One region of the Paraburkholderia sp. RAU2J genome, then DNA from elsewhere that is predicted to be linked to it. Evidence: riboswitches for the same ligand, from Rfam matches in the RefSeq annotation. Region 1 holds a riboswitch; each other region holds the start of a gene.
What was found. A riboswitch is a leader RNA that binds a small molecule or an ion and turns the genes downstream of it on or off. The one in region 1 is predicted to bind cobalamin.
Positions count from the first base shown of each region.

Region 2: another riboswitch for cobalamin. It lies ahead of cobW (cobalamin biosynthesis protein CobW); the one in region 1 lies ahead of B0G69_RS26585 (oxidoreductase).
Region 3: another riboswitch for cobalamin. It lies ahead of B0G69_RS40180 (HoxN/HupN/NixA family nickel/cobalt transporter); the one in region 1 lies ahead of B0G69_RS26585 (oxidoreductase).

Region 1 covers NZ_RBXG01000002.1:2,033,792-2,041,632, forward strand. The annotation lists gene B0G69_RS26560 (MDR family MFS transporter) at 61-1,554, shown strand; gene cobM (precorrin-4 C(11)-methyltransferase) at 1,610-2,338, opposite strand; gene B0G69_RS26570 (cobalt-precorrin-6A reductase) at 2,355-3,122, opposite strand; gene B0G69_RS26575 (cobalt-precorrin-5B (C(1))-methyltransferase) at 3,119-4,207, opposite strand; gene cbiE (precorrin-6y C5,15-methyltransferase (decarboxylating) subunit CbiE) at 4,207-5,625, opposite strand; cobalamin riboswitch at 5,710-5,889, shown strand; gene B0G69_RS26585 (oxidoreductase) at 5,979-7,664, shown strand; gene B0G69_RS26590 (precorrin-8X methylmutase) at 7,657-7,841, shown strand, end outside.
Region 2 covers NZ_RBXG01000002.1:1,619,206-1,627,046, forward strand. The annotation lists gene B0G69_RS24760 (hypothetical protein) at 1-461, opposite strand, end outside; gene B0G69_RS24765 (HlyD family type I secretion periplasmic adaptor subunit) at 475-1,932, opposite strand; gene B0G69_RS24770 (type I secretion system permease/ATPase) at 1,857-3,575, opposite strand; gene B0G69_RS24775 (TolC family outer membrane protein) at 3,586-4,986, opposite strand; cobalamin riboswitch at 5,648-5,928, shown strand; gene cobW (cobalamin biosynthesis protein CobW) at 6,137-7,231, shown strand; gene cobN (cobaltochelatase subunit CobN) at 7,238-7,841, shown strand, end outside.
Region 3 covers NZ_RBXG01000004.1:484,278-492,118, reverse strand. The annotation lists gene B0G69_RS40195 (TonB-dependent receptor) at 1-470, shown strand, start outside; partial or broken gene B0G69_RS40190 (PepSY domain-containing protein) at 486-1,956, shown strand; gene B0G69_RS40185 (copper chaperone PCu(A)C) at 1,991-2,437, shown strand; cobalamin riboswitch at 2,795-2,983, shown strand; gene B0G69_RS40180 (HoxN/HupN/NixA family nickel/cobalt transporter) at 3,037-4,098, shown strand; gene B0G69_RS40170 (APC family permease) at 4,990-6,330, opposite strand; gene B0G69_RS40920 (hypothetical protein) at 7,011-7,841, shown strand, end outside.

The DNA of each region.
Region 1 (7,841 bases):
CGCGGCAAGCCCCCCTGCAAAGCCGTCAGACGCGCCCAACACCCCGATACTAACGCCTCCATGTCCCGCAGCCCTCAATCGTCGCGTGCTTTAGTCATTGCCGCCGTCATGGCTTCCATGGCGATGGTCGCCATCGAAGCCACCATCGTCTCCACCGCGATGCCCCAGATCGTCACGCAACTCGGCGACCTGCATCTGTACAGTTGGGTCTTCTCGTCGTTCCTGCTTACGCAAACGGCGATGACCGTGGTGTTCGGCAAACTCGCCGACCTGTACGGACGCAAACCGGTGATGCTCGTGGGCATCGCGATCTTCCTGCTCGGCTCGGTGCTCGCCGGCTTCGCGTGGTCGATGCCGGCCATGATCGTGTTCCGCCTGATACAAGGCGTCGGCGCGGGCGCGATCCAGCCGGTCACGCTGACCATCGTCGCCGATCTCTATCCGGCGCGCGAACGCGGCAAGGTGCAAGGCTATCTCGCCAGCGTATGGGCGGTGTCGGCGGTGGTCGGGCCGATGGTCGGCGGCTTCATCATTCACAACCTGTCGTGGGCGTGGATCTTCTGGATGAACGTACCGATCGGCCTCGCATCGGCTGCGGGTTTCATCGCGTTCCTGCGCGAATCGGAGCGGCACGCGCGCCCGTCGATCGACTTTGGCGGCGCGGCATTGTTCATGGCGGCGATCGCCGCGTTGATGATGGCGCTGACTTATGCGGGCGACGACGCGCTCGCCATGGCATCGCTCGCAGGCGGTGCCTTCCTGCTGTGCGTGCTGTTCTTCGTGCTGCAGGAGCGGCGCGCCGCCGAGCCGATGATCTCGTTCGCGCTCTGGAGCCGCCGGCCGATTGCCGCGTGCAACGGCTCGACCCTGTTGTCGGGCATGATCCTGATGGGCGCGACCACCTTCCTGCCGATGTACGTGCAGGGCGTGCTGCATCGCTCGCCGGTGGTCGCCGGTCTCGCGCTCACGATGATGATGGTCGGCTGGCCCACCGGCGCGACGCTCGCGGCGAAGTCGTTCCACCGCCTCGGCTTGCGCCGCATCCTGATCGGCGGCAGCGCGTTCGTGCCGCTCGGCGCTGCGCTGCTGTTGTTCCTGTCGCCTGGCGGCTCGCCGTTGATCGCCGCGTTCGGCTCGCTGATCATGGGCTTCGGCATGGGCACGTCGAGCGTCAGTTCGCTGGTGCTGATCCAGGAAATCGTCAAGACGGATGAACGCGGCAGCGCGACCGCGTCGAATATTTTTTCGCGCAATCTCGGCAGCACGCTCGGCGCGACGCTGTTCGGCGCGGTGCTCAACTTCGGGCTCAGTCATTCGCAGGGCATGGCGGTGGTCACGTCGGACCAGTTGAAAGCGCTGCTGCAGAATCAGGTAGCGAGCCTCGGTGATAGCGACATGATCCGTCTGGTGTTGCATCAGTCGCTGCATCTGACGTTCGTTTCGATCTTCGTGATCGCGCTCTTCGTGGTGGCGTTGCTCGCGTTCGTGCCGGCGATTCACATCGGCTCGGAAAAGAAGATGCCGGTCGAGGTGTTGTCGCCGCTCGAGGATTGACGAGTTGGTGAAAGTGATGCAACCCATCCACGGATGGGCTTGCACACGCCGCTGTTCAACCGCCCTTCGCGTACAGCGTCGAGTCCGCGAAACCTTCGGCGGCGAGCACCTCGCCGACCAGAATCAGCGCGGTCCGCTCGATCGCGCTCGATTGCACGTTGCTCACGATGTCGTCGAGCGTGCCGGTGAGTTTTTCCTCATCCGGCCAGCTCGCGCGATAGATGACCGCGACCGGACACGCGCCGCCGTAATGCGGCCGCAATTCATCGACGATGCGCGCGAGATGCCGCACACCGAGATGAATCGCCATCGTCGCGCGGTGCCGGGCGAGGTCGGCGAGTTGCTCGCCTTCGGGCATCGTCGTTTTGCTCGCGTAGCGCGTGAGGATCAGCGTCTGCGACACATCGGGCAGCGTAAGTTCGCAACCGAGCGCTGCCGCGCATGCGGCCGTCGCGGTCACGCCTGGCACGATCTCGTATGGAATGCGCAACTCGCGCAAGCGGCGAATCTGTTCGCCGATCGCGCCGTACAGCGACGGATCGCCCGAGTGCACGCGCGCCACGTCGTGCCCTTTGTCGTGCGCGGCCTGCAGCAACGCGACGATCCGATCGAGGTCGAGCTCGGCCGTATTGACGACCTGCTCCGCGCTGTGCCCTTCGAGCACCGCGGCCGGCACCAGCGAACCCGCGTACAGGATCACCGGACAACTGCGCACGAGACGCTGCCCTTTTACCGTGATCAGTTCCGGGTCGCCAGGACCGGCGCCGATAAAAAACACCGTCATTCAAGACTCCAGAGATTCAATTACCCGTCGTGCCGGGGGCGTGCTGTTCGGCCCGCAGCTCCACCTGATGAGCGCGTAACGCATCCAGCAAACCGGCGATGCTGTCGAATTCCCGATCGACCCCCGGCAAGGCCGGACGACGCAGCATGATGACCGGCAAGCCGCGTTCACGCGCCACCTGCAGCTTCGCTTCGGTCGCGTTGCCGCCGCTGTTCTTGCTCACCACCACGTCGAACGCTTGCAGTGCGAAGAGCGCGCGCTCTCCGTCGAGTGTGAACGGCCCGCGCGCCGCGAGGATGCGCGAGCGTGCGGTGTCCGGCTGCGCATCGAGACAGCGCACCGTCCAGAACTGCCGCGGCGGAATCTCGTCGAGATGTGCGAGCGGCTCGCGGCCTAGCGTGAAGAGCGGCCGCCTGAACGGCGCGAGCGCGCCGATCAGTTCGTTCCAGTCGTCGACCATGCGCCAGTCGTCGCCGGCTTGGCTGCGCCAGCCCGGACGACGCAGCGCCCAGCATGGCACGCGTGCCGCGCGGCACGCGTCGACCGCGTTCGCACTGATGCGCGCGGCGTACGGATGCGTCGCGTCGATCACGAGGCCGATCCCTTCGTTTGCGATGTAACGTGCGAGGCCCTCGCTGCCGCCGAAGCCGCCGACGCGCAGCGTGCACGACAGATCGTCCGGCACCTTGCCGAGACCCGCGAGACTGTACACGTGCGCGGTGCCGAGTTGGCGCGCGATCTTCAACGCGTCGCCGGTGCCGCCGAGCAACAGGAGCCGCATCATCGCGCCGCTCCAATCACATTGCCCTGACGGTCGATCGCGAACATCTCGACATTCACCTGCGGCGGCACGATCGCGCGCGCCACTGCCAACGCATGCCCGCAGACGATATCGGCAAGCGGCACCTGCTGCGCGTGTGCGAGCGCCACCGCCTGCTGACTCGTGTTGGCCGCGCGAATCGCCGCCTGCAGTGCGGCATCGGCGCCCTGCTCCGCGGCCCATGTCGCGAGCCGTTCGAGATCGATGCTCGAATGGCGGCTATGCAAGTCGAGATGGCCCGCGGCCAGCTTGCTGAGTTTGCCGAAGCCGCCGCACACGCTGAGCCGGTCGACGGGCGCGCGTTTCATATGCTTGAGCACCGCGCCGACGAAGTCGCCCATCTCGATCAGCGCGATATCCGGCAGAGCATAACGCGCGCGCATCGCGTCTTCGCTCGCGTTGCCCGTGCAGGCGGCCAGATGCGTGTAGCCGTTCGCGCGCGCAACGTCGATGCCCTGATGGATCGACGCGATATACGCGGAGCACGAGAACGGCCGCACGATGCCGGTAGTGCCGAGAATCGACAGGCCGCCGAGTATGCCCAAGCGCGGGTTCATCGTTTTCAGCGCGAGCTCCTCGCCGGCTTCGACGCCGATCGTCACTTCGAAGCCGCCGCCATACGCGTGCTCCGCAGCGAGGTCGGTCAGATGCTCGGCCATCATTTTGCGCGGCACAGGATTGATCGCGGGCTCGCCGACCGGCAGCGTGAGGCCTGCGCGCGTCACCGTGCCGACGCCCGGTCCGGCGCGAAAAATGACGCCCGGCTCGGGGATGAGGCGCACGCGAGCGAACACGAGCGCGCCGTGGGTCACGTCGGGGTCGTCGCCGGCATCCTTGATGGTGCCGGCCTCAGCACCGTCGGCGAGCAGGCGGCAGAACACGAGCGGCATCGGCACATGCTGGCCTTTCGGCAACACGATCTCCGCGACCTCGCTGACCACGCCCGCGAGCAGCAGACGCGCCGCCGCGAGCGACGTCGCCGTGGCGCAACTGCCGGTCGTGTAGCCGCTACGCAGCGGCGCGACGTGTTCGGGAGATTCTTCGCGCATTACGGTTGGTGGGGTGAAGCGGAGTGATGGGCGGCGGTGCTGTTCGTGCTGTTCGTGCTGTTCGTGCTGTTCGTGCTGTTCGTGCTGTTCGTGCTGTTCGTGCTGTTCGTGCTGTTCGTGCTGTTCGTGCTGTCTTCGACCTTCGCATCCTTCATTGCAATTTCACCGCTGCCACTCTCCGTTGCCCGCAGGCCGTTTGCCTCGCCATTGCCGCAAGCCGCCTTGGTCACTTCGAGCAACGTGATCGGCAACGTCTGCCGCCACGTATCGAAGCCGCCGAGCGGTTGCGCGTCCGCGAGCGCGATACGCGTGAGCGTGCCGCCAAACCGCTCGCGCCACCCAACCAGCGCCGCCTCGCCCTGCAACGTGACGGCATTGGCCACCAGTCGTCCACCGTCACGCAATCGGGCCCAACACGCGTCCAGCACACCGGGCACCGTCACCCCACCGCCGATGAACACCGCATCCGGCACCGGCAACCCATCCAGCGCAGCAGGCGCGCGGCCCGCGACGAGTTGCAGCCCAGGCACGCCCAGCGCATCGCGATTGTGTTCGATGAAGCGCTGCCGCTCCGCATGCGCTTCGATCGCGATCGCGCGGCAAGCGGGATGCGCGCGCATCCATTCGATACCGATCGAGCCGCTGCCCGCGCCCACGTCCCACAGCAATTCGCCGGGCGTCGGCGCGAGGCGCGCGAGCGTGATCGCGCGCACGTCGCGCTTGGTCAACTGACCGTCGTGACGGAATGCGTCGTCGGGCAAGCCGCAGGTCAGCGGCAGACGCGGCGCGCCTGCCGTCGCCCGGCATTCGAGCGCGATCAGATTCAGCGCGGCGACCTCGCCCGCGCTCCACTGATCCGCGCGACCGTCGATGCGGCGCTCGCGTTCGCCGCCAAGATGTTCGAGCACGCTCATGCGCGTCGCGCCGAAGCCGCGTGCGTTCAGCACACCGGCAAGCGCCGCGGGCGTGCGCCCGTCCGCGCTCAGCACGAACACGCGCGCGCCGTCGTGCAGATACGCGTTCAGCGCCGCCAACGGACGGCCCACCAGCGACACCGTCGCGACGTCCTGCAACGGCCAGCCGAGCCGCGCAGCCGCCAGCGACAACGACGACGGCGCAGGCAGCACGCGCAATTGCTCCGCGGGCAACTGCCGCGCCAGCATCGCGCCGACGCCGAACAGCATTGGATCGCCGCTCGCCAGCACGCACACGGCACCGTCGCGTTCGGCGAGCAGCGGGGCGAGATCGAACGGACGCGGCCACGCGGCGCGGCGCGCGGCGAGGCGCGCGGGCAGCATCGCCAGATGACGCTCGCCGCCGTACACCACCGACGCCGTCAGCAACGCACGCCGCGCGGGCCGTCCCAAACCGGCGAAGCCGTCATCGCCAATGCCCACCACGGTCAGCCACGCCGGCATGCCACCATCCTCATTCTGAGTCTTCAATCAATGCGCCGCGCCACGCCGGTCAAAGCGTCCAGCCTCGTTGCGCGGTTCGAAAAAAGGCATAATACAGCCGCCGGTGCCCTTCCGGGCCGAAGAGGGAACACAGTGCCACTGTGGCTGCCCCCGCAACTGTATGCAGCGAGTCCGCCTGCGCTACGCGCCACTGGTTTGACCGGGAAGGCTGCGGTGGACGATGACCTGCCAGCCAGGAGACCTGCCGGCGAGACTGTTCGTGCCAGCCAACATCGGGCGGGGTGTACCGATGCCGCAGCAATCCGCCTCGCGGCTTGCTCGGGCCGTCGCGCGACGCTAAACCGGTGTCCGTCTTGACTCAAGCTTCGCCCTCCACTGCTTTGCCCCACGCGGCTTCGACACCGCGCCCCTCGGCGTGTCCGGGGCTGCTGCGCATCGTTGCCGCGCGTGATGGTGGCATCTGCCGGATCAAGCTGCCAGGTGGCGAGTTGAGCGCGGACGAGGCGCGAGTGATCGCCGATGCGAGCACGCGGCACGCGGCCGGCGTGATCGAGCTGACCAATCGGGCGAACCTGCAGGTGCGTGGCGTGCGCACGGGGCATGAAGCCGCGTTGATCGCGGCGCTGGTCGAGGCCGGGCTTGGGCCGATGACGAAGCCTCGGGCAGGCGCGAACGCAGCCAACGCTGTGGACGCAGCCGAGATTTCGAACACCGCTACGGCGAGTGTCGCCGACATATCAGATGCACCGAACGCCACCGACGCTTTGAATGCCGTGGCCGTGAGCGCCGCGGACGACGTGCGCAACGTGATGATCAGCCCCGCAGCGGGACGCGATCCGTTCGCGTTGATCGACACCGCCCCGCTATGCGCGGAATTGCTCACGCTGCTACAAAGCGAGACGCGCTTTACGGCGCTGTCGCCGAAATTCGCGCTGCTGCTGGATGGCGGCGAACGTCTGGCGAGGGTCGATCATCCACACGATGTGTGGCTCGCGGCGACTTCGAGCCGTGACGGTGTGCGGTTCGTGTTCGGGTTGGCGGGGTGTCCTTGTGTCGAGGTGGAGGAGAACGCAAACGCGGTTACGGACGACGATGCTGGTGCTGGTGCTGATGTTGGCGTAAAAGCGAACGCGGCTACGAACGTGCGAACCACCGCGGCTGCGGCTGTTGTCGTTGCTGCCCATGCACTTTCGGCTACGCTGACCGGCAGCACGGTCATGCGGAATTCACGCACCCGCTCCACGCACACCCACGACCACCGCCCCTTAGCCACCGTCCTCCCCTCACAAGTCCCCGCGCTCGTGCGCGCGCTGCTGCACACGTTCCTCGACCTCGCACCAGCCGACGCCCTCCGCATGCGCGACCTGCTCGCCACGCATTCCGCCGACGCGCTGTTGCAGCACGCCCAACGCTACGTCGACTTCCCGCTGTCACGCGACGCCCTGCTCACCGAATGGCGCCGCAGTACCACAGCCGATGCCGCGCTACGTCTCGGCGCGCACGCTCAACGCGAGGCCGGCATGTGGCACGTGGGCGGCCAGCCGCCGCTCGGCCGCCTCGACGCCGCCGCGCTGCACGGCCTCGCCGCGCTCGCGCAACGCCACGGCAACGGCACGCTGCACGCCACACCCTGGCAAAGCGTGCTGCTGCCCGACATCCCGACGCACGCACTGCCCGCCGCGCTGGCCGAACTGAGCGCCCTCGGGCTCGCCTGCGATCCCGCACAACCCATCACGCGTTTGATCGCGTGCGCCGGTTCGAGCGGTTGCGCAAAGAGCCTCGCCGACACCAAAGCCGACGCGCTGCGCCTCGCCGCCCGCCTGCCCGCCAATGTCGACGTGCACCTGAGCGGCTGCATGCGCTCGTGCGCCGCCGCGCATTGCGCGCCGTACACGCTGCTGGCCGCCGCGCCCGGCCTCTATGACCTTTATCGACGCAACGGCGGCGCCGGCTTCGGCCACTGCGTCGCGCACCAACTAACGATCGCACAGGCCGCCGACCTGCTCGCCCACCTGTCCCGGAGTGACACAGATGCTTGATTACATTCGCGACGGTCAGGAGATCTATCGCCAATCTTTCGCGACGATCCGCGCGGAAGCCGACCTGTCGCGCATCCCCGCTGACCTCGAAAAACTCGCGGTGCGCGTGATCCACGCGTGCGGGATGGTCGACGTGATCGACGCGCTGCAGTTTTCCGCGCACGCAGGTGCGGCAGG
Region 2 (7,841 bases), 410 kb from region 1:
GAAAATTTGACATTGCTTTCCCTGATGTCGTCAATGTAATGCTTGAACCAGCCTTTTTCATGTATTTTCCCCCTGTTGTTATTCCACGTAATGCCAACCGTGATCCAGTCCTGATTGAATCCGTAACGGTTTTTCTGATGACGCCAGCTAGCTCCATTTTCGGAATTGAACGGCGCATAGTCCGGGAGATGCAGCAGTAATGAAAAAGTACGAATCTTCATGTCCGGTGTCGGGACGCGATTGCGATTCTTTTTCAGCCATTCGGCATTCCAGATATCATCACCCTCGTACTCAATGGGGAAGAACTGGTATTTCGCCGGAACAGCCATCGGCACACCATTCAGATTGCCGAATGTCGGCGAATTGGGGTCAATCTTTCTGTTTGTGCCCGACACGTGCATGCAGGCAACGACCAGTAAGCTGGCAAGTACAATTGAAAAAGCAGTTTTTTTGTATTTCATATATTTCTATTTTTCAGTCCCGCATTGATTTCTGAATACCATCCCATACCGGCTCAAACAGGTAATCGAACGCGCTACGCGACCGCGTTTTGATAAACACCTGCGCATGCAATCCCGGCCCAAGCACTATCGGTTCTTTCGCGATCCGGTTTGCACGGGCCACCGCATCGGGCGAAATTTCAATGTGCGCCAGATAGAACGGCTGCCGCGTTTCTTTGTCGTTCAGAGAATCGGCGGAAAGATAGGCGACGGTGCCTTCCAGCACTGGCGAGGTACGCGGGTTATACGCAGTCAGCCTCACATCGGCATGACTGTTCGGGGTGATCTCACGCACGTTGTCGGGCTTGATCTTCGCTTCGATAATCAGCGGCGCGTCTGTTGGCACCAGATCGAGGATCGGCTCGCGTGGACCGATAGCCGCGCCAAGCGTATGCAGCCGAAGCCCCACGACCTCGCCGGCTACCGGTGCCGTGATGCGTGTACGTGCATCGGTGTCCTGTGCGGGGCGCAATTGCTCCGTAATCTGCAAAATCTTCGCAGTGGTGTCCTTCAACTGTCCATCGGCTGATTTCACATAGTCGTTGCGCAACGTGGCAATCTTCAGATCGAGGTCGGTCTGCTTCTGCCGTGCGCGAATCAGTTCCGCCGCATCCGACTGTTGACGCGACTGATAGTCAGCCGCAGCGCGACGCAATTCCATCATCTTTGTCTCGGTGACGTAACCCTCGCTGCGTAGCTGTTCGTTGACCTGCAATTCCTGCCTTGAAATGCCCAGGCTTTGTTCGCTGGTGTTCACGAGTGCAGTGACGGCGGCAATCTCCTGACGCGTCTGTGCCGCCTGTTCCTGAAGTAGCGCGAGCTGGTCTGCCAGCGCCTTGCGCTCGGAGTCGAATAGCGTCTTTTCTCGCTGCATCAACTCTGCAATACCCGGCTTCGATGAGTCTTCCGTAAAGCGGGCCGGAAACGTGATGGCGTTTTTCAGGCCGCGTTCTGCGTTGAGCCGTGCCGCTTTCGCGTCATCTTCATCGAGTTGCGACTGCAATGCGGCGACTTCCGCCCCGGGCCGCACGTTGTCCAGCGTTATCAGCAGGTCGCCAGCCTTGACGCGATCACCGTCTTTCACATGGATCGCCTTGATAATGCCGCCTTCCTGATGCAGGACGGTCTTGCGTTCACCATCGTCCCGCACAACGCCTTCGGCGACGACCGCACCGGATAGCGGCGCGAGCGTGGCCCACAGACTGAGTGCGCCCACTCCCACGACCAGCACAATGCAACCAGCCGTAATCGTCCTGCGCGGCAAGCGCGGGCCATCGTCGAACGGATGAAGGTCGCACACATTGGTAAAAGGGTGCGTCAGTCTGGCGCGAACGGACTGGATAGCTGGTCCCAGTTTCATGACGTCGGAGCCTCCTGGCGTTGCGGCTTGTCGGCAGGTGGTCCAACCGGATTTGTTCGTGATCGCATCCACGCTTCAACCTGCTCGCGCGTTCCGAAACACTCCATCTGGCCGCCGCGTATCACCAGTACGCGGTCGGCAATCGACAGGACGGTCTGCCGGTGACTCACCACGACGACCGTCACGCCGTCCCGCTTCAGTTGCAGTACGGCATTGTTCAATAGCCGTTCGCCGTCCGTATCGAGATTGGCATTCGGCTCGTCAAGGAGCACAAGCCGGGGCTCGCCATAGAGCGCGCGGGCGAGTGCAACGGCCTGGCGCTGGCCGCCTGACAAGGTCTCTCCCGCCTCGCCAATCTGCGTTTCATAGCCGTTTGGCAAGGTGAGGATCAACTCGTGAACGCGCGCCCGCTGCGCCGCACGAACGATAGCGCCCGCGTCCGCTTTCGCCGGATCGGGGTCGCGGGCGATGTTGCCTGCAACCGTTCCGGAGAACAGTTCCACGTCCTGAGGCACGTAACCGAGAAAGCGACTGAGTGATTCACGCGGCCACTGCGCGATATCTGCGCCGTCAAGTCGAACCGTGCCCGACTGTGGTGCCCACAACCCGGCAAGCAACCGCAATAGCGTTGACTTTCCAGACGCGCTTGAACCGACGATCACCAGAAGTTGCCCCGGAGTCAGCGCGAAATGAATACCCCTGAGTAACATGCGCCCACGCGGATCACCCACGCCGCGACTATTGAACGTTAGCGACTCGACCGTGAGCCGTCCCTGAGGTCGCGGCAATTCAACTGGTCGCGTTACGGGTGGGCGACGATAGAGCGCGTCGAGCCGCTTCCAGCTCTGACGCACCTCAATAAACTGCTTCCAGCTCCCAAGCATCTGCTCGACTGGCGCGAGCGCCTTGCCTAACAGGATGGTGGTGGCGAGCATGACGCCGCCCGTCGCAATCTGGTTAATGACGAGCCATGCACCGGCCGCCATCATCACGACCTGAATCGCCTGACGTAGCGTCTTGCTGATGTTCCGGCTAAGGGCTGAAGTGTCGGCCGCTTGCGCCTGCGCGTCGAGATCGATGCGCCGACGCGACGACCACGCATCGAGCACGGCCGTATTCATGCCGAGCGCCGTCACGATTTCCGCGTTACGGTTGATCTGTGTGTATAGCTGGTCTGTCTCGCGCTGATGTGCGGTGTAGGCGCGCACGCTGTTTTTCGTCAGCCGGTCATTGAGTAGCGCCACGCTCACAAGCAGCACCGCGCTCGCAATCGCAATCAGGCCAAGCGACCAGTGAAACAGGAACATGAGAACGAGATAAACGACAAGCCACGGCATATCCAGAAACGCGGTGATCCCTGATCCGGAGAGGAAGGCCCGCAATGCAGCGACGTCCTGCGCCGTTGCAATGTCGGGCGATTGAACGCGCCGCGCATGCGCTTCGATTCGCGCGGCCAGTGAGAGCCGGTCAAGGCGGTCAGCAAGCTGCCGGCCGAGGTCGCTCAACAGGCGACTGCGCACCACATCGACGGCCAGCATCATCAGCAATGCGATGACCATGAAAGCCATCAGCATGGCGAGTGTTTCCAGACTTCGGTTTGGCAACACGCGGTCATAGACCTGCAAGAGGTACAACGTGGGGGCGAGAACCAGCAGATTGCTGGCAACACCAAACAGCGCGGCAAACCACGCGTGTCGCTTGATTGCATGAAACATGAAGGTCTTTTTATTTGTTTGGCTGCTCGGGTTGCCCGTCGCTGCTGCCGACGAGTTGCGCGAGCGTCGTGCCGTCGAGCTGGGCCACGCTTGCCTTGAGATGGAGAAATTGCATCAGTGTGTCGTAGCGCGCTTTTGAAAGATCGCGCCGGGTGCTGAACAGTTTGTCCTCGGCATTCAGGACATCTGCATTGATCCGCACACCCACCTTGAAGCCCTTGCGATTCGAACGCAGGGCGGTCTCAGCCGACCGCTGCGCGGTGCGAAGCGCGGAAACCTGCGCCAGTCCATCACGCACACCAAAGAACGCCTGTTGCGCATCCAGCGCAGCCGAACGGCGCGCGTCTTCAAGATCGTGGTCTGCCTTGTCGCGCAGTGCGAGCGCCTCGCGCTTTCTGCTCGTCGTGGAGAATCCGTCGAACAGGGGAATGCTGATCTGAATTCCCACTTCGCCGGACGTTGCCCGGTTCGCGCCGGTATTGAAGTTTGTCTGTCCGTTGATGAATGCCGCGTTACCGTGACTGACATTGCCGACAATCGATATGCTCGGCATGAATCCCGCATTGACCTTCGAGATTTCGCGTCGTGCAATCTCAAGGGCGATCTGCTGCTGTCTGACGTCCAGCCCTGACGTTTCGGCATCCGACACCCAGTTTTCGATTGGCTGAGATATGGAAAGCGATAACGCCGCATCGTCATTGAGTGGGTCCAGGCCATCGACAGGATGCCCCACTATCTTTTGCAGGGCGGCGTATCGGGTCGCGAGGTCGCCTTGTGCATGTGCAAGGTCAGCCACGGCAGCGTCCGCGGCTGCCTGTCCTTCATCAAGGTCAACGACGGTGGCAGCGCCTAGCGAGAATGTTCGTTGTGTGAGCGCCAGTTGTTCAGCGACTGAACGCTGATGCTCCTGGGCCAGCAGGAAAGTGTCCTTAGCGCCCAGCGCGTCGAAGTATGCCTGCGACACACGAAGTGTCGCATCCTGTTTTGCACTTGCGAAGGCGAGGCCGGACGCCATCACGGATAGCCTGCTTTGCTGATAGATTTGCCAGTCGTCCCACTTGAAAACAGACTGGTTCAGCGACAGCGTTGACCCGACCGTCGAATAGCCGGCCGCAGGCTGGCCGGGAACATTGACGGTGTTCCTGAATGTGGATTCCGTAAAGGAAAGATGAGGCAGTAGCGCGCCGCGCGCCTCGGGTTCCTTTTCAAGTCCTGCCCGATAGGCCGCTTCGGCGCTCGCAAGTTTGGCGTCGTTGGAGAATGCGTCGTCAGCCAGTTGCAGCAGGCCTGCCGCATACGTTGGCACGCCGCCAGACAGTAGCGTGAGGAGGCCGAGCAAAAGCGCACGGTTTTTCGACAGACGCGCGGTCTGTCTGGCCAGACGACGTCGTGGACAATTCCTGTTGAGCATCACAGGCTCACGGCGTCGCTGATTTGATTCGTTGGCATTCGCTAAATTTCCTCCTGGACAATGGATCCAAGAGGCTACTGCTGCGTCCCCTTTTTGGAAGTCGGACGAATCTGAAATGTAAATGCCGATGTTGTCGAAGCCGAGAAGAGTCCGGGAGTTGTCTTGCGTCCGGTAATTGTGAAACCGGAAAATCGTCCGCCGTCCCTCAACTGGCCTCGCCGGGCAGACGATGACGAGTGATGTACTTTCCCGCTGGGAATCCGGCCCGCTGTGACGTTCGCGCGTGTCTGGTGACCCAGCTTCATAACCGCCGCCAATGGCAAGTGGTCTTTACGAATTCCCCCAGACGGCCGGGGTTCTTTCCGCAAACATCCCGCAACTTCCCCACTCGCTCCCCACGGCAATGTAGTCGCCCCGCAGGGCTCCAGCGCATCTGGCTGGAACCCTTGCCTGACAAGGCTTCCAAGGGATAGGGGTTTTCACGTAAATGCCCGTTGCGGGGACAGCACAGGTTGAGCACATGACGCGCTGCCTGTTTCCCGTTTAACTGCACACGCGAACGCATGTGCGGGCACCAAACGCGCGCATACGACAGCACATGGCACCCCGTCCGATAAGCGCTTGCGGCCGGCGTTTCCTTGACGGCGCGGAGCCGCCGGCCTACACTCGCACGCACTTTGGTGCTCGTGTGCGCGCTCGTGCGCATGCAGTTAAACGGGAAACAGGGTGCCCGCCTGCATTGGACCGGGTCAACCTGTGCTGCCCCCGCAACGGTAAGCGAAAAGTGGCGTCGACTGGATTGACCGACGCTGCGGAGCCGGCTTCGATGTCCACGCGCAAGGCCGCGTCGGCATATCACCACTGGGCGAGAAATCACTCGTCCGGGAAGGGGAAGCGGCGCTTTCGCCAGCCCGGATACCGGCCAGAATACGCAGGATGCCCGTCGCGGGGATGCGACGGCGCGTTATTGACCTCACACCCGCTTTCTGTTTACCGTTGTCGCGGCGACGCCGCCGTTCGTCCCCGTGTGTTGTGATCGAGCCGGCTTTGGCAGCGCGTGCGCCTCGTGCGTGTCCGCTCGGCCGGCCCATGCAGACAGACGCGCGAACGTACCGGCGGCCCCGTGCAACGCCTACGGATGGACCACACGATGCAAACTCAAATGCGCAAGATCCCCGTCACCATCGTCACGGGTTTTCTCGGCAGCGGCAAGACCACGCTGCTGCGGCATATTCTTCAGCATGCGGGCGGCAAGCGCATTGCGGTGATCGTCAACGAGTTCGGCGAGCTCGGCATCGACGGCGAAATCCTCAAAGGCTGCGGCGTCGGTTGCGATGAAAACGGCGTCGAAACCGAAGGGCAACTGTATGAACTCGCGAACGGCTGCCTGTGCTGCACCGTGCAGGAAGAGTTCTTTCCCGTGATGGAAAAGCTCGTCGAGCGCCGCGAGCAGATCGATCACGTGCTGATCGAAACCTCCGGTCTCGCGTTGCCCAAGCCGCTGGTGCAGGCGTTCAACTGGCCGCAGATCAGGAACAGCTTCACCGTCGATGCGGTCGTCACGGTCGTCGACGGCCCGGCTGCCGCCAGCGGCCAGTTCGCCGACAATCCCGTGGCCGTCGACGCGCAGCGCAAGGCCGATCCGAATCTCGATCACGAGTCGCCGCTGCACGAACTGTTCGAAGATCAACTCTCGTCGGCCGACCTCGTGATCCTGAACAAGACGGACCTGCTCGACGACGCGCAGCAAGGCGCGCTCGAAGCGGTGATCCGCGAAGAGATTGCGCCGCAGGTGAAGATCGTGCGCGCGCAAATGGGCCAGCTCGATCTGCATACGCTGCTGGGTCTCGAAGCGGCATCGGAAGAAACGATCCACTTGCGCCACGATCATCACGGTTCCGCCGAGGATGCCGATCACCACCATGACGAATTCGATTCGGTGGTGGTGCAGGCGAGCGCGCCGTCGCGCGAAGCGGTGATCGCCGCGCTGCAAGCGCTCGTCGAAGCGAACACGATTTACCGCGTGAAAGGCTTCGCCGCATTGCCGGGCGCACGGATGCGTCTCGTGATCCAGGGGGTGGGCCGGCGCTTCGACAGCTATTTCGATCGACGCTGGCAGCCCGGCGAAGGGACGCAAAGCCGCTTCGTGCTGATCGGCGAAGATCTCGACCAGACCGCGTTGCAACGCGCGTTCGACGCGGCGCTCGGCGTCGTGTCGTCGAGCGCCGCGGCCAGCGAGGCGTAAGCACTCATGCATCTGCTGCGCACGACGCCGGGCGGTTTCGTCGACGATACGCAGGGCGTGATCCGTATCGATCAGCAGCCCGCCGACATCGTCGTGCTCAGTTCCGCCGACACCACGCTGTCGCTGCTCGCGAGTGTGTTTCCGCGGCTGGGCGAGGGCTTCCCCAGCGTGCGGCTCGCGAACGTCACGTATCTGCGGCAACCGGCCTCGGTCGATTTCTATCTCGAGGATGTGCTGCAGCACGCGCGCGTGGTGGTGGTCGATCACCTGGGCGGCGAAGCGTATTGGCCGTACGGCATCGAGCAGGTGGTCGCGCTGGCGGAGCGCAAACAGCAGACGCTCGCGATGTTTTCCGGCGACTTGCAGGAAGATCCGAACCTGCTCGCGCGCAGCACCGCCGACGCCGATCTGTGTCATCAGCTCTGGCGCTATCTGCGTGAAGGCGGGCCGCAAAACGCCGAGGCGTTTTTGCGCTGCATCGCGCACCGCGCGTTCGGCTGGGGGCGCGAGCCTGCGCCGCCGCGCGCGTTGCCGGCCGCCGCGCTCTATCATCCGCGGCACGACGTGCCGAGCGTCGCCGACTGGCAGGCGCGCTGGCAAGCCGGCGCGC
Region 3 (7,841 bases), on a different contig from region 1:
TCACGAACTTCCAGAACATCGGCAAGGTGCGCTCGCGCGGCGTGGAAACCAGCTATCAGGGGCAGGATGTGTTCGTGCGCGGCCTTGACCTGATTGCGAACGCCGCGTACACGCAGTCGAAGATTCTTGCCAATGCGCAGAACCCCGCGACGGTAGGCAAATACTTCTACCGGATTCCGCTGTGGCGCGCGAACGTTGCCGCCACGTATCATTTCGACGCCCGTTCGGCGCTGACGCTTGCGGTGCGCTATTCGGGGAGGCAGTACAACACGCTGACCAATACCGACTCGAATCCGGACGTGTTCGGCGGGACGAGCTCGTACACGGTTGCGGATGCGAAGTTCACGTTCCGGCCGACAAAGCTGAGCGAGATCGGCGTGGGCGTCGACAATATTTTCGACTCGCGCTACTTCGTCTATCACCCGTACCCGGGCCGCACCTTCTATGTCGAAGGCCGGCTGCATCTGTAAAGGAGGGGGTATCTCATGTCCACTGCCGCAACCGACTCGCGTTCGACACCGGGCACCGCCGCAGCTGCGAGCCGCAGCTATCGCACGCTGTGGCGCTGGCATTTCTATGCCGGTCTGTTCGTGATGCCTTTTCTCGTGGTGCTCGCATTGACCGGCACGCTGTACTGTTTTCAGCCGCAGATCGAGCCGCTGCTGTATCCGCACAGGCTGGTGGTCGAGCCGCGCGATGTAACGCGCCTCGGCGAAGATTCGTTGCTGGCGAACGCGCGCCTGGCGCTGCCAGCGGACTCGCTAGCAATGACCGCGCGCATCTCGTCGCGCGCAGATCGCAGCGTGGAGTTCATTTTCCGCCAACCCGATGGCGAAAAGCAGAGCATCTACCTGAATCCGTACGACGGCACGGTGCTCGGCACGCTCAGTGTCGACCAACGCTTCATGCAGATTGACCGGATGATTCACCGCAAGCTTCTGCTCGGCAAGCCGGGCGAACTGCTGATGGAACTCGTTGCGTGCTGGACGCTCGTGATGATCGGCACCGGTATCGCGTTGTGGTGGCCGCGCGCGGGCACGACGCTGCGTGGCGCGCTCGTGCCAAGCTTCGCGCTGCGCGGCCGACCGCTGTGGAAAAGCATGCACGCGGCGCTTGGCATCTGGCTCGCCGCAGGCGCCCTTGCATTCGTCGTGACCGGCTTGCCATGGACGGGCTCATGGGGCAAGCATTTCAAGTCGCTCTCGGCAAGTCTCAACCTCGGCTCTCCACCGGGCTCGTGGGGCGGACTGCCGCTACACTCGATACTGCCGGGGGGTGCCGCTCAACTCGCAGCCGTGGTGGGCAACGCGGCCGATAGCCAGGAGGCTGGCATGGATTCGATGCCCGGCATGACGATGGATGACCTGCCGCTGCCGCAGATACCGTGGGCCGCGGGCGCAGCGACGGTACCGCAGTCGCAGGATGCCGCCCCCACGGTATGGACACTCGGCCGCGTCGTGGCGCAAATGCGTGCGCTCGGTCTGCCCGATGACTACGACGTTGCGTTGCCCGCCTCCGCCAGCGGCGTATATACGGTGTCGTATTTCCCGCCGGACCCGAAGCTCGAGCGCACGGTCTATATAGACCAGTACAGCGGCGCGATCCTGAAAGATATCCGCTACGGTGATTACGGCGCGGTGGGAAAGGCGGTGTCATACGGCACGTCGCTGCACATGGGTCGCTACTTCGGCCTCGCCAATCAGATTGTTTGCGCGGCGCTCTCGCTCGGCCTCGCGACGCTTGCCTTCACTGGGCTGTGTGATGTGGTGGAAACGCCGACCGGCGGGCAGGCTTGGGGCGCCCGGACGTGATCGCGCAGTGGTGCCAATGCGCGGCTGGAAGCTCGGGCTCGCGGCGCTCGGCGTGGTGTTTCCATTGATGGGCGTCACGCTCATCGCGGTCTGGCTGGCCGACCGCATGCTATCTGGCCGCCCGCTCCAGCCGCTGGCGGACTGAAGACGCAGTGCAACCCTGTACCCAGGAGATCAACATGAAGCCCACACTCAAATTCATTCTGTTTGCCGCGCTTTGCGGTTGCGCGGGAGGTGCTGCAGCGGCTCCCGCATCCGTGATGGTTTCCGACTGCTGGATACGCCTGCTGCCGGGCGACTTACCATCGGGCGGCTATTTCAGCGTCATGAACATGAGCGGGAAGCCGATCGACCTGACCGGCGTGCAAACTGACGCGTACGGCATGGCGATGCTTCACCAGACGCAGAGCAACGGCAGCACGTCGAAAATGGTGATGGTCCATAAGGCAACCGTGCCTGCGAACGGCACGCTGTCGTTCACACCGGGCGGATACCACGTGATGCTGGAACAGCCGAAAAAGCCGCTCAAGGTGGGGATGTCGATTCCGTTCACCTTCACATTCAGCGACGGCGAGCAGGTGAAGGCCGAGTGCGAGACGAAAAGTCCTGCGACCATGGGTCACTGAGCTGGCCTTCGCTCGGCGCGCGGTCCGGTTGAATACCTGACGCGCACCGCAAGCCGGAATTCCGACCGGGAGCAATGTATGCGTGCTATCGACCTCCTGTTGCGTGCGACATTCCATCTGATTGTGGGCGCCATGCTGGCCGTTGTGCTGTGGGGTTTCTGGATCGTGTCACTGACGGGATCTTCGGGCGCGGCAGACGCGCCCGTCGTGCAGATTCTTCGTCCCTGTCCTTGCATGGCTACGGCCCGACCGGCGAATCCCGCTGCCCGCACCTGAACTGCGAGCCGTGCCCGCGCCTTCGTCACGAGCGCCTGATCAGGATGCCCGTGAGGGAAGCTGTCCGCGCCAGTTCTGCGCGATAATCGGCGGTGCAATGGCTGCCGCAAGGCATTAATAGGGAATATGGTGAGGCGACTGCCAAGGCCATAGCTGTGCCCGCAACTGTAAGCGCGAAGTCCGACATCATGAAGCCACTGGGCAACCGGGAAGGCGACGCCGGACGAGGATGCGTAAGCCAGGAGACCTGCCGCGCCCGGGACGCAAACGCGCCCGGCTCAAGCTACCCGTACCGGGTGGTTCAACTGGCATGCGAGGAATTCATGCAACAGCGCTACCTTTCCCATCTTTTCGACGACGGTCCACATGCGCTACGCAGCAAGGTCATCGGGATCCTTTCGCTGCTCGTCGCAGCTAACATTGGTATCTGGATCTGGGCGCTGACCGCGCTACATGGCCGGCCGGCGCTGATCGGCACGGCGTTGCTCGCCTATACGTTCGGCTTGCGTCACGCGGTCGACGCCGACCACATTGCAGCGATCGACAACACCACGCGAAAGCTGATGCAGGGTGGCAAACGGCCGGTTGCCGTGGGGTTTTTCTTTTCCCTGGGCCACTCCACGATCGTCATCGCGCTGTCGATTGCCGTTGCGTTCGCGGCCGTTACGCTGAAAGCACGCTTCGAAGACATTAAAGCGATCGGCGGCATTATCAGCACCTCCGTCTCAGCAGGTTTCCTGCTGGTGCTGGCAATTGTGAACGTGATGATTCTCGTGTCGGTCGTAAAGACTTTTCGCCGTGTGCAACGAGGCGAGCGCCTTGTGGAAGAAGATCTCGACATGCTGCTCAACAAGCGCGGCATCCTTTCGCGAATCTTTCGCCCGCTGTTCCGGCTCGTCTCGCGTAGCTGGCATATGTATCCGATCGGCTTCCTGTTCGGGCTGGGCTTCGATACCGCCACGGAAGTCGCGCTATTCGGCATTTCAGCCGCTCAGGCCGCCAACGGCATGTCGCTCGCGACGATCCTGATTTTCCCGGCGCTTTTCACCGCTGGCATGTGCCTGATCGATACCGCCGACGGTGTGCTGATGCTCGGCGCCTATGGCTGGGCGTTCATGAAGCCGATCCGCAAGCTGTACTACAACATCACCATCACGTTCGTGTCGGTAGTCGTGGCCATGTTGATCGGCGGCATCGAAGCGCTGGCGCTGATCGCTGACAAACTGGACCTGAAGGGCGGTTTCTGGGAACTCGTCGGCACCGCGTCGGACAATTTCGGCTTGCTCGGCTACGCGGTAATTGGCGTCTTCGTCGTCAGCTGGTTGGCCTCTGTACTTTTCTACAAGCTCAGGCGCTACGACGATTTGCCTGTCAATATCGGCTGATCGAGAATGTTCGGACGCGTTGATGGTCCGAGGCAAAGTGCGGCCGATCGGCACCATATGATGGCGTGCGAAGCGCTCGTGGATATTGGCTGAGAACGTGTCCACGGCTTCGACAGCCAGCGATCACTCGCACGACAATGACGGTCCCGGAAGAGCCTGAACGTGTCGGGCATTGGGCATTGAACGGATGCGCTTCTGACACCAGCCGATTGAGGCGCGCACCCGCATCGAAGCCGGAATTACGGCACACCACGACAACTCGGGTCTTTGTGCCCTGAATGTCTCGTTATGGTTGGGGTTCGGCCGCTCCTTCTTCGCGGTTAAGTGACTGCTGAGGGTCGACACGGGTCCTTGCTTCTTGTTGGATGATCGCGCGGCGGATCAACACTCAGGCGGCAGGCCGATCGTCAGTATTATTCCTTTGTCGTTTTCGGTTGTTGAGGTTGATGCTGCGGGTCAGGTCCGCGTTGCGTCGGAGCCCTTGTACATGCGTCCGGGGGCGATACATAGCGCACGTCGTCGCAGCAGCACGCATAGACCGGAAATCCGTACACGTTCGTGCGGATGATAGTCGTTGGCCCGTGCAGCGGGCACACCGCTTTCATGGCGCCTCCTGAGACTCACCTATGAACTGTCTATGGTACCCGCGGCCCGTCACTTCGACACGGCCAAACACCGGTTCGCGCGTGCGGCAGCTGGTTTTCCCGAGCGACGGTGCGCGGCCAACTCCAGCCGTTCGCCATGGCGCCTGCCCGGACTATCGAACGTCGGCTTTACTCATTAGCTGCCCGTCTGAGCCGGTGACTATGTTTTACCGAGGCAGTTTCTCGGGACACTTCGTGCAAGTAAAGAGCCGAGCACGAATATCTGCGCCGCTTCGCCCGCGACGCACTATGAGTTGTCCCGTGCATTCTGTCGGGAGGCGCCTTCGAGACGAGGGCTACCATTCTCGCCCGCAGACGCCTTCGCAGGTATGGTCCACGCCCTGGAGCGATTGCGCGAACGTTCGCAAGATATGCCAACTCCGAGGAGCGCAACTGAGTAAATTAACGTATAGCCAAATCCGCCCAGCATGAAGCAACAAGACGCCAATGCGGCTGGCGTAAGAATCCAGCGCTGATAACCGCGCGCGATCTTGAAGAAGCAGTAGATGCAGACGAGGTAAAGCACAAGGAAGTTCTGATTCGCAAGTAGCACGAGAACAGTAAGATGAACATGAAAGAACGCTACGGCGAGGAGAACGCCGAAGAAGCACGCGGTCAGCAGGAGTAACGCATTGCGCGGCACACCACGTTTATCGAGTTCGGCGAAGAGCGGGGGAAGGAGACCGCTGCGTGCGGCGGCGTAGTACAAGCGACTCGCGCCAAAGATCCACGCGTTCGCAGTGGCCAGGATCACCACCAGCGTGACCACGAATAGGGCCATGCGCCGGTCTGGAGAAACCAGGTGTGCCAGACCTTCTGTGGTGTTGACTCGAGAAGTCCCGATGGAAGCGCCGTTCACGGTTGCTGCCAGGATGAAATACAGTCCGATCACCACAAGGAAGGACAGGAAATACGCTCGGCTGATGGACGTTTTCGGATCCTTGAATTCCTCGAGTCCGAATGAAACATTTTCCCATCCAAGAAACGCCCAAAAGACCAATGCGACTGCCTTCCACAGCCTTCGTAGATCTATATCCGCCCAGTGCGGACTTATCCAGAGTTCGACACCGGATCGAAGATCGGATGTGTGCATCGCACCGAGTAATAACACGGTGGCTGTGATCATGACGAGTGAGACCGTGTTCACAAGCGCAGCGGCACGGACGCCGCTCAGATTGATGCAGATCGGGCCGACCAGGAAAGCTATCGATAGCGGGAGCAGCATCGTACGATCGATTCCGAAGACAACCAGCGCGTAGCTAGCGCCGATCATCGCCTGAGCGGGAAGGACGAGTGGCAAGGTCCCGCATAAGACGGCGGCCACAGCATATTCGCCAGGTCGTCCAAGCGCCGCCTCGGCATACCGAGACAGGCCTCCGGCGGAAGCATATCGGGTGCCCAGAACGGAGAATATGCACAGTAGCGGGAAGCATAAAATCGCGCAGGTGAGCCAGGCAATCGCTGCTATTTGTGGCGAACTGATTTGCAATGCCAAGCCGGGAAGTCCAAAGAGGCCCGAGCCGACTACCATGCCGACGGCAAGAACAGTGCCTGTGAATACTGAGATCTGACAGCGCAGGTTATTCATATTGTTCCTTGCGGGCGCTTAGTGCCCGGTTGCCGCCGCGAAGCACGAATACCGGATTCGCGATATCGCGCCGATGAGCGCAATGCGATTGCCATTTGTTCGCAGGTTCGCGAATAGCACGCTTCCCTGGGCCGCTCGATTGCGGCGTTTTAACGCTAAAAAAATGGCGGATCGGGTGTAGTGACTTGCCTATACTTCCGGACGCAAGTCCGATCCGAAACTCCCATTTTGGGGGGATGACGATGACAAGAACCGAGAGCGTTTATGCGGCAATTCAGCACATTTACGAGGCGATGCTTTCACCCGACGAGTGGGAACTTGCTTTAGCGAGCATGACCACTGCAGTCGGCGCAAGCAGAGGCTTGTTGGTAGCGACCCAACATGGTGCGGCGACGCTTTCGGTGTCTACCGGATTCGATCCGACACGCGGGCGCCCAACTCGCGTTCGTTCTGACTAAAAGTAGCTGAGTTCATCGCCCGATTTACCCCCAGCGCTGGGGGTTTAATTGATAGCGACGCACAAATTTGAATTCTTACTTCTGGGATATTCGCCAGCGGGCATACGGCCACGCGGCAAGTCGTGGAATGAATCCGCCGGGGCCGCCGATTGATGTTGTCTACGGGGTACGCACGCCATGTCGAGGACTTCAAGCACAAAGCTCGGAGCACACATTCGGCACGTGTGCGCACTGAAATTTCACAGCGCGACCATCATTCCGTCCGTTGTGGCTGCCACGCGTGAAATCGTCGGTGCCGATTTTGGTCACTTTATGTGGTCGGACGAGAGATTCGCGATATCGAGCGTCTATAGCGAAATAGATGAAGCCTACAAAACCTTGGGCGCATATGAGCACCTGCGCCGTACGGGTCATGTGAGTCAGCTTATCGGTGACTTTTCAGAGTGGATGAGCCTGAGTTGCGGCTTCACGAACTCCGACCACCTCGGTCCTGCGCTCGAACGGAGTGCTTTCTATGGGGAAGTGCTATCACCTACCGGAGGCCGACATTTCATCAACGTTGTTGCGCGGCACGGTGCACGGGGCTGGGGATCTTTGATTCTCGTTCGCGAAAAAGGGCGGCGCCCTTTCACGGATGCCGAATATCGACTTGTCGACGCTTTTAGCAGGCATATTGGGAACGCAGTTCGCCATGGCAGCGACAGTGATGGCCCGTTTGCGGATGGAGCGAGGTCTGGGATACTTGTCGCGGATTGGAATGGCCGCATTCGGCACCAAAGTCGTTTTGCCTACAGACTAATGCTTGAATCCATTGACCGAACATGTTCCACAGGTATAGGAGATGACAATCTACCTTCAGAACTCGCTTCGGTGGTTCGAAGCTTGCGTGCGATCGAACGCGGCTTAGCGGTCGGCCCGGCAGTCAAAGAGATCACCAATAGATGGGGACGGTTCACCTGGAGCGCTTACCCGTTGAATGACCTTGGCTGTGTTCTTCACTGTCAGCACCAGGAGCCGATCCTGTTGCAGGCGTTACGTGCGGCGCGGAGCGCG